Linked DNA regions of Microbulbifer sp. GL-2. The main gene of each other region encodes a partner of the protein of the gene in region 2 in a complex. Links are inferred from orthologs where the notes say so. Each region holds a gene or a part of one and is shown on either strand. Other genes may lie near its edges.

Region 1 (3,137 bases), 1.8 Mb from region 2 along the record:
CTGGTAACGGTAACTGGGCTGAAACCAGCCAAATGAATCAACAAGGCTCTGATGCAATCACTTACCAGTTAGGGGAGGGGAATATAGCGGCTGTACAGCAGCTGGGTGGTTCTGGAAATTTCGCCTATGCCCATCAGGAAGAAAATGGAAATACCATATACCTCGATCAATACGCTGGTGCAAATGATAACCACGCTGAAATGTGGCAGGTAGCTAGTAATGACAATTTTGCCTCTCTTGTGCAGGATGGGGATAATAATTACTTCTGGAGTTGGCAGGTATTTGATTCAAATACTCTACATGTAAATCAGGTAGGTAATGAAAATACTGGCTTTTTGGAGCAGTTTGGTACTGAGAATACTGCAAACGTTTTACAGACTGGTGATTTCAACTCGTTCGATGTCATACAGAGAGCTAGCCATAACAGCACGGTCACTCTTAATCAGGAGGGCACAGGGCACTTTAGCAGGATTTGGCAGGGCGGCCATAATAATGTAGTGATGGCTGCTCAAAACGGCGCTGATAACTTTAGTTTCATTCAGACATTTGGTGACAGTAATACAAGCACTTTGGTTCAAACAGGGGATGTCAATATGGCTGACTTCTATCAGTGGGGGGAGAGAAACTTGGCAACTATCGATCAAACGGGTAGTGGCAATTCAGTCTTCGGTGGCAGTGAAGGTGTTGCCAATAGTATAGATATCGATCAGGTTGGTGAGTTGAACCTCGTCGAGGTTGGCCAGCTCGAATCGAGCAGCAATGATAACGTAATCGTTCTGTCTCAGAATGGTATTGGGCACAGTGCATACCTTGGGCAGATTGGTAATGGCAATACGACCTTGGTTACTCAAACTAGTGCTGACAATATGGTTAGTGTTTTTCAAACAGGCGATAGCAACGTTGCTACAATTTCCCAGAATTAATTTACTGAAGCAGAGCCATGAAGTTAATAGGCCTCCCCTTTTAGCTGGGGGAGGTTTCTAATGTGTTAAGTACTTTCTGAATAAGCGCGTGGTGTAATGGTTGGATATTTTTGTGTGCAGTGTTTTCCGTTCTAAACACTACGTTGACCACTTAAATTCAAGGTAAGTTCCAGTAGCCCGGTCCAGGGTGATTGCTGCCCGGCTCCGCCTTTAATCGCTGTGTCGATAGTGCGAGCCCTCAAAAGCAGTGTTTCAAGCTGGCGGGTTGGTAATCTGGAAAGGGCTGATTGAATCAGTGGTTGACGTTTTTGGATACGCACCAAGCGAGCCAGGGGTTGGCCCTGATTGAGTTTTTCCCCAATTTCCAATAATGAGCGGATTTCCCGAGCCAGGGCCCAAAGTACTACTGGCGGTTCAATGCCCTCGGTACGCAATCCCTGTAAAGTTCTTACCGCTTTGTTGGCTTCTCCAGCCAAGGCCCGATCTATAAGATCAAAAACACTGTAGCGGGCGGAGCTGGTAACGCTATTCTCCAGTACGTCGACAGTAATGGGTTTATTGTTGTTTAGCAGCTTAAGTTTTTCTATTTCCTGACTCGCGGCAAGCAGATTACCCTCCACTCGCTCTGCCAGGATTTGTATTGCCTCGGGTTCAGCTGTAAGGCCGGAAGCACTGAGTCGCTGGTTGATCCAGCGCGGCATTTCCTGTGCAGTTACCGGCCAGACCTGAATTAGCACCCCCTCTTTTTCCAGGGTCTTCACCCATTTACTATTGAGTTGGGACCTGTCCAGTTTGGGAAGAATCAGCAGCAGGACTAGATCCTGGCTGGACAGAGCAGTAAATTCCTGTAGTGCCTTACTGCCTTTGTCTCCTGGTTTGCCTCCAGGTGCGCGCACTTCAATCAGCTTTTTCTGGGCAAATAGGGACATATTGCCTGCAGAGGCAAGGAGCAGCCCCCAATCAAAATTGTGCTCGGCATGTAAAAGTTCACGCTCTTCAAAACCGGACTTTCTTGCCGCCACGCGAATCTGGTCGCAACACTCCTGGACCAGCAGGGGCTCATCTCCCGAAATAATATAAACCGGTGCCAGTCCTTTATTAAGGTTCTGTTGTAGCTGCTGGGGGTTAATGCGCATTGCCGTATAAATACCTAGTAGCTTTTATCTTCCAGGGGAGCGTCTACATCAATACGGCGCAGGCGGTCAATCATTCGGCTGATAAGTTCGCGGCGCATCTCATCGCGGAGCAACCGTTCCTCTTCGCCTTTACTGACGATTTCGGAAACATCCCATTCAAGAGAACGATAAACATCAGCCTGGGCTTTGTTTAACAAGATTTCGCCGCTTCCGGTGCGAACGCTGTAAATGGCACTGGTAATCAGCTCATATTCCGACGCGCGGCCTTCCGAATCCACGGCAACGGTCAGCTTGCGTTCGATTTCCCTATTAATAACCATTACGTAATCTGCTTCTATCGGTGATGCAGCTACAGGGACTCCGCCATTGTGTAGCAGGCGGCTGAGTTCATCAGCAATATCGCTGCGAGGATTCTCGCTGGAAATGTAAATAGTGCTGCCCGGTGGGAAATTTTTTGGTGCACCGCGCAAGTGCCAGCCACAGCTGGCGATGGTGATGAGGGCGAGTAGGGCAATAACCCGGCTTGCGATTTTCTTCATAAACTACCTGGCTTAATCGTAAACTACGGCCAAAGTGGGCCGGGAGTAGTGTGCTCCCGGCCATTGTGTTACCGACCTATTTCGCAACAATATTCACCAGCTTACCCGGTACGACAATAACTTTGCGTACTGTGGCATCGCCAATAAATTTCTGCACGTTTTCATCTTCCAGGGCCATTTTTTCCAGGCTCTCTTTATCAGCATCGGCCGCAGCTTCCAGCTTGGCGCGGACCTTACCATTGACTTGAACCACCAGTGTGATGGTTGAGCGCACAAGTGCTTTTTCATCCACTTGAGGCCAGGGCGTATTAATCAGGGCACTGGAGTTGCCCAGTACCTGCCACAGTTGGTGGCAGATATGCGGCGCGATAGGTGCAAGTAATAGTACCGCGGCCTGCAGAGCTTCCCGCTCAACGGCAAGACCCTGTTCGCTATCGCGCTCTGCCAGTTTATTCACTTCATTGAGCAGCTCCATAACTGCGGCAACGGCGGTATTGAAAGTCTGGCGACGGCTGTAATCGTCACCCACTTTCTGGATG
Region 2 (3,125 bases):
ATGAGGCTGCAAACCGACCCTACTGTAATCTATGGGTTGGGAGAGGATTACAATGGTAACCTCACTCGCGCACACCTGCGCCAATCAACCCCCTACAACACCTATGTGATCGATGGTCTTCCCCCTACGCCGATTGCTTTGCCGGGACGTGCGGCGATTAGGGCGGCGCTGAATCCGAAACCGGGTAAAAGCCTTTATTTTGTAGGAAAGGGGGATGGTTCCCACCATTTTTCAAGCACTCTGACAGAGCACAACCGTGCGGTACGGGAGTATCAGCTGAAAAGGCGAGCGGATTACCGTTCAAGTCCGGCAAAAGGAAATTAGAGATAGTGTCGCGCGGAAAATTTATAACCCTGGAGGGGGTGAGGGGGTTGGTAAATCCACCAACCTGCAATTTATTACCCAGTGGTTAACAGATCGTAATATCCCGTTCATTCAAACTCGCGAGCCTGGCGGTACGCCACTGGCTGAGCAGTTGCGTGAATTACTCCTGGCTAAACGTGAAGAGGCTGTGGACCCAACCGCTGAGCTACTGATGGTATTCGCTGCCCGTGCCCAGCACTTAGCCCAGGTTATTGTGCCGGCACTGGATCGTGGTGAGTGGGTGATTTGTGACCGATTTACCGATGCCACTTACGCCTATCAGGGTGGTGGGCGCCAGCTTGATAGGTCATTGATTGAGCAGCTTGAAAAAACAGTACAGGGGGAGCTTCGCCCCGACAAGGTATTACTTTTAGATCTCGATCCCGAAATTGGTCTACAGCGTGCGGCCCGCACGGGCGCCGCGGACCGTTTCGAAAGTGAGCATCTTGCCTTCTTTCATCGAGTGCGCGACGCCTATCGCGAGCGAGCGGAGGCTTCGCCATCCCACTATGCTATTGTCGACGCCAGCCAATCGCTGGGCCGCGTCCAGCAGGATCTTGGTCGGGAGCTGGAACACCTACTGTAACTAATCGGGTATCCGCTCTGCATTTGCTGTGCCGGGCTCGACGATTCCAAGATCATTTTCCGGATTACAAACTTGGCGATAGTCAGTGTCTGAAACTTTTGAACATACTCCAATCCCTGCATTGATGCCCTGGCAGGCCCCGCAATGGCAGCGCCTCGGTGCGCAGTGGCTGGCGGGACGCTGCCCGCATGCTTTATTGTTGACGGGCCAGGCGGGCCTGGGTAAGCGCGCTTTTGCCGAGGCATTTTCTGCTTTGGCACTATGCGGGCAACCTAGAGATGGGCAAGCTTGTGGAAGCTGTAAAGATTGCCGTTTGTGGCAGGCGGGTTCCCACCCTGATTTCCTGCGCGTGGAGCCAGAGAAAGTCGGCTCTCCGCTGAAAGTGGAGCAAATTCGCCAACTGGGTGATTTTGTCTCGCGCACCAGTGGCCGCGGCGGGGCCAGGCTGGTTTGGTTAGCGCCGGCAGAGGCGATGAATATTAATGCGGCTAACGCCTTGCTAAAGAATCTTGAAGAGCCGGCAGCATCGGTTATTTTCCTGCTGATCAGCGATGCTCCAGCGGGACTGTTACCCACGATTCGTAGCCGCTGTCAGTCAGTTGCCTTTCCTTCTCCAGCGGAGGGGATGGCTCTGCAGTGGCTGCATGATCACGGTTTGGAGGAGCAGCAGGCGCGGAGAGCCCTGGCCCTTTCTGGAGGTGCTCCATTGTTGGCCGCCAGGTTGGCAAAGCCTGATGCCAGCGAGGTGCGCGAGCAGTTTTTGAACGAACTTACCCGCGTAGCTGAAGGAGGCGCCAGTGCGGTTACAGCAGCTGGGCGCTGGGAAATGCCCCCTGAACACACGAGCTTGGGGCAGCTTCTGCATTTTTGGCAGCAGTGGATCACGCAAATGGCCCAGGTGCGCAGTTGCGATTTAAGCGGTGACAGTCAATTGATGTTGTTGTTACAGCGGTTGCCCGGTGTTGGCGAGGAAAGCCTGCGCCCGCTATTTGGTTTTTACGACCATCTGTTACAAGCGCGTAAGGGCTTGACGAGCGGGGCCAATCCTAATCGCCGTCTGCTGCTCGAGGAGTTGATGATTCGCTGGGCGAGGCTTTTTGCTGTTTAGCAATCACCTACAAAGGGGCGCGAAATTACTGTTGATTTCTCGCAAAAATACAGAAAAGCGCTGTTTCTGGACAGAATCAGTGCGCTCAGATAAGTTAGCGCAACATTAAAAACATTGAGGTTGAGCATGAAAGCCATGGGAGGCGGTGCCCGCAATGGCATCCTATCGCTGAAGATCCAGGACAAATCTGTTCTCTACGCAGCTTATATGCCTTTTGTGAAGAATGGGGGCTTGTTTATCAGTACAGACAAATCCTACAGTCTTGGCGATGAAGTGTTCTTGCTATTAAGTCTGATGGATGAACCGGAAAAAATTCCAGTCGCTGGCAAGGTGATCTGGATTACGCCGAATGGAGCCCAAGGAAATCGCACACCGGGAATCGGCGTTCAATTTGGCGATAAAGACAATATTGCCCAAAACAAGATAGAAACTTATTTGGCTGGCACACTGGAGTCCAGCCGACCCACTCACACGTTGTAACTCTCACATGCTCGTAGATTCCCACTGTCACCTGGACAGATTAAAGCTCGATAAATTTGATGGCGATCTCGACGCGGTGCTCGACCTGGCTCGTAGTCGCGGTGTCGGTAAATTCCTTTGTGTTGGCATTAGTCTTGATAATGCTGATGCCGTTGTTGAAATTGCTTCCCGCTATAAGGATGTTGTCTGCTCAGTAGGTATTCATCCGCTAGATGTAGAGTCCGGCTTGGCCGGAGTGGATGAATTAATTTTAATGGGTGAGCGTCCCAATGTGGTTGCACTGGGGGAAACTGGTCTCGACTACTACTACAGTACGGAAACCAAAGAAGTTCAGCAGCAGAGTTTTATTGCCCACCTGCAGGCAGCCGGGCGTGCGGAATTGCCAGTGATCGTACATACCCGTGACGCACGTGAAGATACAATTAAGCTGATTCACGCACATGGTAATCTGGAGACTGCCGGGGTCCTGCACTGTTTTACTGAGAGTTGGGAAATGGCAAAGTCTGCCTTGGATCTCAACTACTATATTTCCCTGTCTGGTATTGTCACTTTTAAGAATGCCGAGGAGCTGCGTGATGTAGCGCGCAA
Region 3 (3,027 bases), 2.8 Mb from region 2 along the record:
CGCAACGGCTGACCCAGTGCGCAAATACCTGTTGATTGTTTTCATCCAACTCCGCCGGTAGGTCGTCCACCAGGAACACCGGTTTCTCACGGTGACGGCAAACCAACTGCGCCATAGCCGTGCGCATGGCGCACACCAGCATCTTCTGCTGGCCGCGGGATAAAATATTGTGTGCGGGTTCACCCGCGACAGTAAATCGAACATCGGCTCGATGGGGCCCTATACGTGTGTGCCCCTGTGAGAGGTCCCCTACCCGGGATTCTCTCAGTGCTTCTCCGAGAGCCTGCTCTTTGCGCCAGCCACGTCGATAGCTGATATCCACACGCCCAAGTAAGCTTTCAGGTAATTCAGCCAGCAGGGCCAACACAGCAGCCTGTAACTCGATAAAACTGGCCTGACGTAAGGTATCCACCTTTTCACCACTCACCGCGAGCTGCTCTTCCCAGGCACTGATGACATCCGCATCGATTTTACCACGACGCAACAATGCATTTCGCTGTCGAAGTGCTATTTGGTAGTTTTTCCATTCCTGAGCAAAAATATGTTCCACGTGGAACACTGTCCAGTCTAAAAGTCGCCGACGAACACCGGGACCACCATCCAGGGCAGAGAAACTCTCACTGTTAATCAATTGAAGTGGCAGACAGCTGGCAAGCTGTGAGCTGGATTCAGCCGTCGCCTGGTTTATCCTGACTCGGCCACTTCCATCAGTGAGACGCTCAACCCCCAATGTGATTCCACTATCCAACTGTGAAAATACAGTTAACCCTCGATTCTCATACTGGATAACAGATTTATGTTGACGCGATCGAAATGAGCGGCCGGTAGCCAACATATGCACGGCTTCCAAAATGGAGGTCTTGCCACTGCCATTGGCACCACAAAATAAATTCACCCCCGTACCCAGGGCGAGATCAGCTTGAGAAATATTGCGAAAATTGGAAATGAGGAGACGGGTCAGTGCCATAGACACTTTCCCTTACTGGGCAGAGAAATACCAGCAGCGAGATTCAAAAAAAATAAAGGGACCGCAGCGCGGTTGGTCAGGGCGGTCCCCACTCCATTATGAGCCAAGAGCCCGTAAACCTTACAGGCGCATCGGCATAATCACGTAAAGGGCATCCCCCTCCTCAGGCTGTTGCAACAACGCACTGCTGTTGGCATCTGCCAGGCTGATACGGATCTGGTCACTATGGATAGCGCCCGTAACGTCGAGGAGGTAAGACACGTTGAAGCCAATTTCCATGACCTCTCCCACGTAATCCACCAACATCTGCTCCTCTGCCTCCTCCTGTTCCGGGTTGTTAGCAACGATTTGCAATAGTCCTTCAGAAACCTGTAGACGCACACCGCGGTACTTCTCATTAGAGAGAATCGCCGCGCGGGAGAAGGCCTGGCGCAGACCCTGACGATCCGCGTATACAACATTGCCGGCACCCCGAGGTAATACTCGGTCGTAATCCGGAAACTTGCCGTCCACCAACTTGGAGGTAAAGGTAAACTGACCACTAACCACACGAATATGGTTGTTACCCAAAACAACCTGCGCCTGGGCATCAGAGTCCTCAAGCAGGCGTCCCAGCTCCAGCACACCCTTGCGCGGCACAATAGCCTGGATGGGCTCGGACACATTCAACCCTGGTGCATCACGATCACACAACGCTAAGCGGTGCCCGTCAGTTGCCACGGCGCGAAGCTGCTGTGGGCGACACTCCAACAGCAAGCCATTCAGGTAGTAGCGCACGTCCTGCTGTGCCATTGCGAAGCTGGTGGCTTCAATAAGGCGACGAATCTCACGCTGGGAAATATCGAAACGGGTCTGGGCACTGGCCTCTTCCTGGTTGGGGAAGTCCGCTGCGGGCAGGGTCGATAACTGAAAACGGCTGCGGCCGCTGCGCAGGACCAGGCGCTCGCCATCGCGTTCAAACTTTAATTCGGCACCATCAGGCAGTGAGCGACAGATATCCAGCAACTTGCGTGCGGGGACGGTGACTTCACCTTCCATTTCAACGCCGTCTACTGGCAGGCGGCCAACAATCTCGACCTCAAGGTCGGTACCGGTCAGGGACAATTCCTGACCTTGTAATTGCATCAATACATTGGCCAGGACCGGCAGAGTCTGGCGTTTTTCGACAACGCCGGCTACCAGTTGTAGCGGTTTCAGCAGGGCGTCCCGGCTAACATTGAATTTCATCGGTAGTTTCGCCTTGTTTGTCTGTTATTCGATTAAGTGGTCAACGACCGTGTCAGTAACTTTACGTCCTCGCGGATATCCGCGTCGGACTCCTGCAGTTCGCGGATTTTACGGCAGGCGTGCAGGACAGTTGTATGATCCCGCCCACCAAAGGCATCGCCGATCTCCGGCAAGCTGTGGTTGGTCAGCTCTTTAGCCAGTGACATGGCAACTTGGCGCGGCCGCGCCACCGAGCGGCTGCGTCGTTTCGAGAGCAGGTCCGCCACCTTTATTTTGTAGTACTCCGCTACCACCCGTTGGATATTATCCACACTCACCAGGCGATCCTGCAGGGCCAATAGATCCTTGAGGGCCTCGCGCACCAGCACATCGTCAATAGCGCGGCCAGTAAACTGGGCGTTGGCAATGACCCGGCGTAGAGCCCCCTCAAGCTCACGTACATTAGAGCGAATACGTTGGGCAATAAAGAAAGCTGAGTCATGGGGTAACTCCACTCCAAACTGTTCCGCCTTCTTCATTAATATCGCAACACGGGTCTCCAACTCTGGGGGTTCCACAGCTACCGTTAGTCCCCAACCAAAACGGGATTTGAGGCGCTCCTCTAGCCCGTCGATCTCCTTCGGGTAGCGATCACAGGTCAGGATGATCTGCTGCCCACCCTCGAGCAGGGCATTAAAGGTGTGGAAAAACTCTTCCTGGGAACGCTCCTTGCCGGCGAAAAACTGGATATCGTCAATCAACAACGCATCCACTGAGCGGTAGTAGCGCTTGAAATCACTGATCGCGTTGAGCTGCAATGCCTTCACCATATCCGCCACAAAGCGCTCGGAATG
Region 4 (3,060 bases), 3.7 Mb from region 2 along the record:
TCTCCATCGAGGGGAACTTGCTGGTTGATATACTCTACGTGTAGTTTGCCCCGGCGCAGCTGATCGACAGCCAGGTTGTTGGCAATTTGGTAAAGGTAAGCGCGGGGGTTATCCAGTTCCTTCTCATCACTGAGTTTCTGCAGGCGTAGGTAGGCGTGTTGTGCGATATCCTCGGCGTCGTCTGGGCTTTTGACAATGCGTGCAACAAACCTCACGAGGGCTTGGCCGTGCTCAGCAAACAGCTTTTCAAGAAGCGTCTTCCTGGCCTTATTCATTACTTATAGTTTTCCCCGTACCAAACTCGCTGTAGTTATGGACTGATTGTTCTTAGTGCGAGTTGGCGCACAGTTATAACATAAGCTTCGCTTCGGCTACGAGTGGCACAGATTGATCTGTGGGTTGTCGTTGGCTATTCGCTATGCGTAGGCGCCTATGCCGGTATAATGGCGCCCGCGCAGTGGCGCACGAGAATTGATTTTGCTGAGGTGTGCCGAGCACCGGAGACTGGATGAGCTATCAAGTACTGGCACGTAAATGGCGCCCGCGGCTGTTTCGGGAGATGGTGGGGCAGGAGCATGTACTCCAGGCGCTCATCAATGCCCTGGACAATGGCCGTTTGCATCACGCCTATCTGTTCGCCGGTACCCGGGGAGTGGGCAAAACCACCATAGCGCGGATTCTGGCCAAGTGCCTCAACTGTGAAGAAGGTGTCAGCTCTGAGCCTTGCGGTCAGTGTGCGACCTGTACAGAGATTGCGGATGGCCGTTTTGTCGATTTAATTGAAGTGGATGCGGCATCGCGCACCAAGGTGGAGGATACCCGCGAGCTACTGGAGAATGTTCAGTACGCGCCGACAAGGGGACGGTACAAGGTCTACCTGATCGACGAAGTCCACATGCTCTCCAACAGTTCCTTCAACGCCTTATTGAAGACCTTGGAGGAGCCACCACCTCATGTGAAGTTCCTGCTGGCCACTACAGATCCACAAAAGCTGCCAGTTACGGTGCTATCCCGCTGCCTGCAATTTAAACTAAAGAACATGAGCCCCGAGCGGGTTGTTGAGCATCTGCGCTTTGTTTTGGAGCAGGAGCAGGTACCTTTCGAAGAGGGCGCCCTCTGGCATCTCGGGCGCGCTGCCGATGGCAGTATGCGTGATGGCATGAGCCTCACAGACCAGGCGATCGCCTTTGGGGCGGGCAAAATCAGTGAGGCCGAGGTGCGTGGCATGCTCGGCAGTATTGATACCGGGCTGGTGTGGAAGCTATTGCAAGCCCTGGCTGATGTGGATGCAGTAGCGATATTTGCCGTGGTTGCGGAGCTTTCCCAACAGGCACCGGACTACAGCGCCGCTCTGGCAGAGCTGGCAGATAACCTGCACCGCCTGGCGGTTGTCCAGGTGTTGCCCCAATCGATAGATAACGCGCTGGGGGATAGAGAGCGGCTGCAGGCACTCGCCGCACAGATAGCCCCGGAAAATTTACAACTCTATTACCAGATGGCACTGCATGCCCGTCGAGACCTACCATTGGCCCCGGACCCGCGTAGCGGCTTCGAAATGGCCCTGCTACGTATGCTGGCATTTCGCCCGCAGGGGGTAGCGGATATTCCCAAGGCAGAGTTGCCAGGGGCTACAGCGGAGGGGCAGTCTGCCCCAGTATCGATGGAAACCCAATCTATCACCCCTCCGGCGGCGCAGGGGGTTACCGCGGAAAAAAAGTCTGAACTGGCCCCGCAGAGGCCTGAGGCCGTTGCGGTAGTGCCCGAGCCGGAGGTGAAGGTTCAACCGGCTCCGGCAGATGAAGGAGCGGTAATAGAGGCTGTAGGGGAATCTGTACACTCGACAGGGTCGAGCGAGAATTATTCGAAAAGCGAGCCTATCTCAATGGCCTGCCAGGCAGAGCAGGATCTCCAACCTGCTGAGGTTGCTGGAGAAGAGCAGGCTGCTGCAATACCGTCGCCAGGTCGACGCGAAGATGTTTTAGCTGAACTCCGTCAGCGTGTAGCGGAAGTGGAATTGTCTCCACTACCATCTGTTGTATCGCCGGAACCGCAGAGGCAACCGGTAACTACAGAAGCCACAAATACGCCGAAAGCGCGCTTCGATGCACTTACTTCTGGCAGCTGGCCGGTACTGTACCGGCAGCTGGGAATCAGCGGGATATTGCACTCTATCGCCCAGCACCTTGAGCTTGTAGGGCGCCAGGACAATATACTTTCCTTTACCTTGGATGAGTCCTACAGCAGCCTTTATGACGATGTGCACCAGAGGCGCTTGGGAGATCTGCTGGGAGATTTTTTCCAGCAACCGGTGGTGGCACAGATCCAGGTTGGGCTGGTGCAAGGCGGTACACCGGCACGCCTGGCAGCGGCGACTCGCGAGGCGCGACTTACCGCCGCTCGCGAAGCGTTAACTACCGACCCCGTGGTTCAGGAATTAGTAGTCGAGTTTAATGCGGAGTTGCAACCGGGCTCTGTCGAGTCCCTGGTCGAAACGGATTAATACATATTTGGATGCCTGATTTTCATCCGGGCGGTCACAAAACAGGAATAGAGGTTATTTATGAAAGGTTTGGGCGATTTGATGCAGCAGGCCCAGAAAATGCAGGCCGACATGCAGGAAAAAATGCAAAAGTTGCAGCAGGAATTAAGTGACCTGCGTGTATGTGGTGAGTCTGGTGCGGGTATGGTCAAAGTTACAATGAATGGTCGTCACGACGTAACTTCAGTCGAAATTGATCCGTCCCTGCTCACTGAGGATAAGGAAATGCTTGAGGACTTGCTGGCGGCTGCTGTGAACGATGCGGTACGCAGAGCAGAGGAAAAGGCCCAGGCGCTGCAAAAGCAGCAGGTGGGAGACCTCGCTTCGGGTGTCAATCTGCCCGAAGGCTTTAAATTCCCGTTCTAAAAGGCGGGCACCGAATCGAAATAGAGTTTTATGTTTAGTCCCCTGATCGAAGAACTGATCCGCGCGTTGCGCTGCCTGCCAAGTGTGGGCCCCAAGTCGGCACAGCGCATGGCGATGTACCTGCTGGAAAAAGATCGCGATGCAGCAGTGCTGTT

Evidence for each region.
Region 1: the proteins of GL2_RS18810 (region 2) and holA are in contact, whole or in part, in a cryo-EM structure (PDB 8GIZ), measured with the Escherichia coli proteins. The link is inferred for Microbulbifer sp. GL-2 from one-to-one orthologs.
Region 3: the proteins of GL2_RS18810 (region 2) and dnaN are in contact, whole or in part, in a cryo-EM structure (PDB 8GIZ), measured with the Escherichia coli proteins. The link is inferred for Microbulbifer sp. GL-2 from one-to-one orthologs.
Region 4: the proteins of GL2_RS18810 (region 2) and dnaX are in contact, whole or in part, in a cryo-EM structure (PDB 8GIZ), measured with the Escherichia coli proteins. The link is inferred for Microbulbifer sp. GL-2 from one-to-one orthologs.

Annotation. Positions count from the first base shown.
Region 1 is NZ_AP019807.1:2,577,487-2,580,623, forward strand. Bases 58-3,053 are described here. They hold holA (DNA polymerase III subunit delta), read right to left. Parts: upstream 2,060-3,053; coding sequence 1,055-2,059; downstream 58-1,054. Other genes in these bases: GL2_RS11185 (hypothetical protein), read left to right, coding at 58-923; lptE (LPS assembly lipoprotein LptE), read right to left, coding at 2,074-2,598; GL2_RS21910 (class I tRNA ligase family protein), read right to left, coding at 2,675-3,053. In the rest of the region: more of GL2_RS11185, read left to right, coding at 1-57; more of GL2_RS21910, read right to left, coding at 3,054-3,137. UniProt on the Escherichia coli protein: Part of the beta sliding clamp loading complex, which hydrolyzes ATP to load the beta clamp onto primed DNA to form the DNA replication pre-initiation complex.
Region 2 is NZ_AP019807.1:4,364,089-4,367,213, reverse strand. What follows is about bases 62-3,045. They hold GL2_RS18810 (DNA polymerase III subunit delta'), read left to right. Parts: upstream 62-1,034; coding sequence 1,035-2,057; downstream 2,058-3,045. Other genes in these bases: GL2_RS18800 (TatD family hydrolase), read left to right, coding at 2,545-3,045; GL2_RS18805 (PilZ domain-containing protein), read left to right, coding at 2,184-2,537; mltG (endolytic transglycosylase MltG), read left to right, coding at 62-324. Outside these bases: more of mltG, read left to right, coding at 1-61; more of GL2_RS18800, read left to right, coding at 3,046-3,125. UniProt on the Escherichia coli protein: Part of the beta sliding clamp loading complex, which hydrolyzes ATP to load the beta clamp onto primed DNA to form the DNA replication pre-initiation complex.
Region 3 is NZ_AP019807.1:1,540,488-1,543,514, forward strand. The notes cover bases 142-3,027. They hold dnaN (DNA polymerase III subunit beta), read right to left. Parts: upstream 2,195-3,027; coding sequence 1,088-2,194; downstream 142-1,087. Other genes in these bases: recF (DNA replication/repair protein RecF), read right to left, coding at 142-967; dnaA (chromosomal replication initiator protein DnaA), read right to left, coding at 2,227-3,027. In the rest of the region: more of recF, read right to left, coding at 1-141. UniProt on the Escherichia coli protein: Confers DNA tethering and processivity to DNA polymerases and other proteins. Acts as a clamp, forming a ring around DNA (a reaction catalyzed by the clamp-loading complex) which diffuses in an ATP-independent manner freely and bidirectionally along dsDNA.
Region 4 is NZ_AP019807.1:623,733-626,792, reverse strand. The notes cover bases 86-3,004. They hold dnaX (DNA polymerase III subunit gamma/tau), read left to right. Parts: upstream 86-508; coding sequence 509-2,500; downstream 2,501-3,004. Other genes in these bases: recR (recombination mediator RecR), read left to right, coding at 2,936-3,004; GL2_RS02830 (YbaB/EbfC family nucleoid-associated protein), read left to right, coding at 2,561-2,905; GL2_RS02840 (RNA polymerase sigma factor), read right to left, coding at 86-275. Outside these bases: more of GL2_RS02840, read right to left, coding at 1-85; more of recR, read left to right, coding at 3,005-3,060. UniProt on the Escherichia coli protein: Part of the beta sliding clamp loading complex, which hydrolyzes ATP to load the beta clamp onto primed DNA to form the DNA replication pre-initiation complex.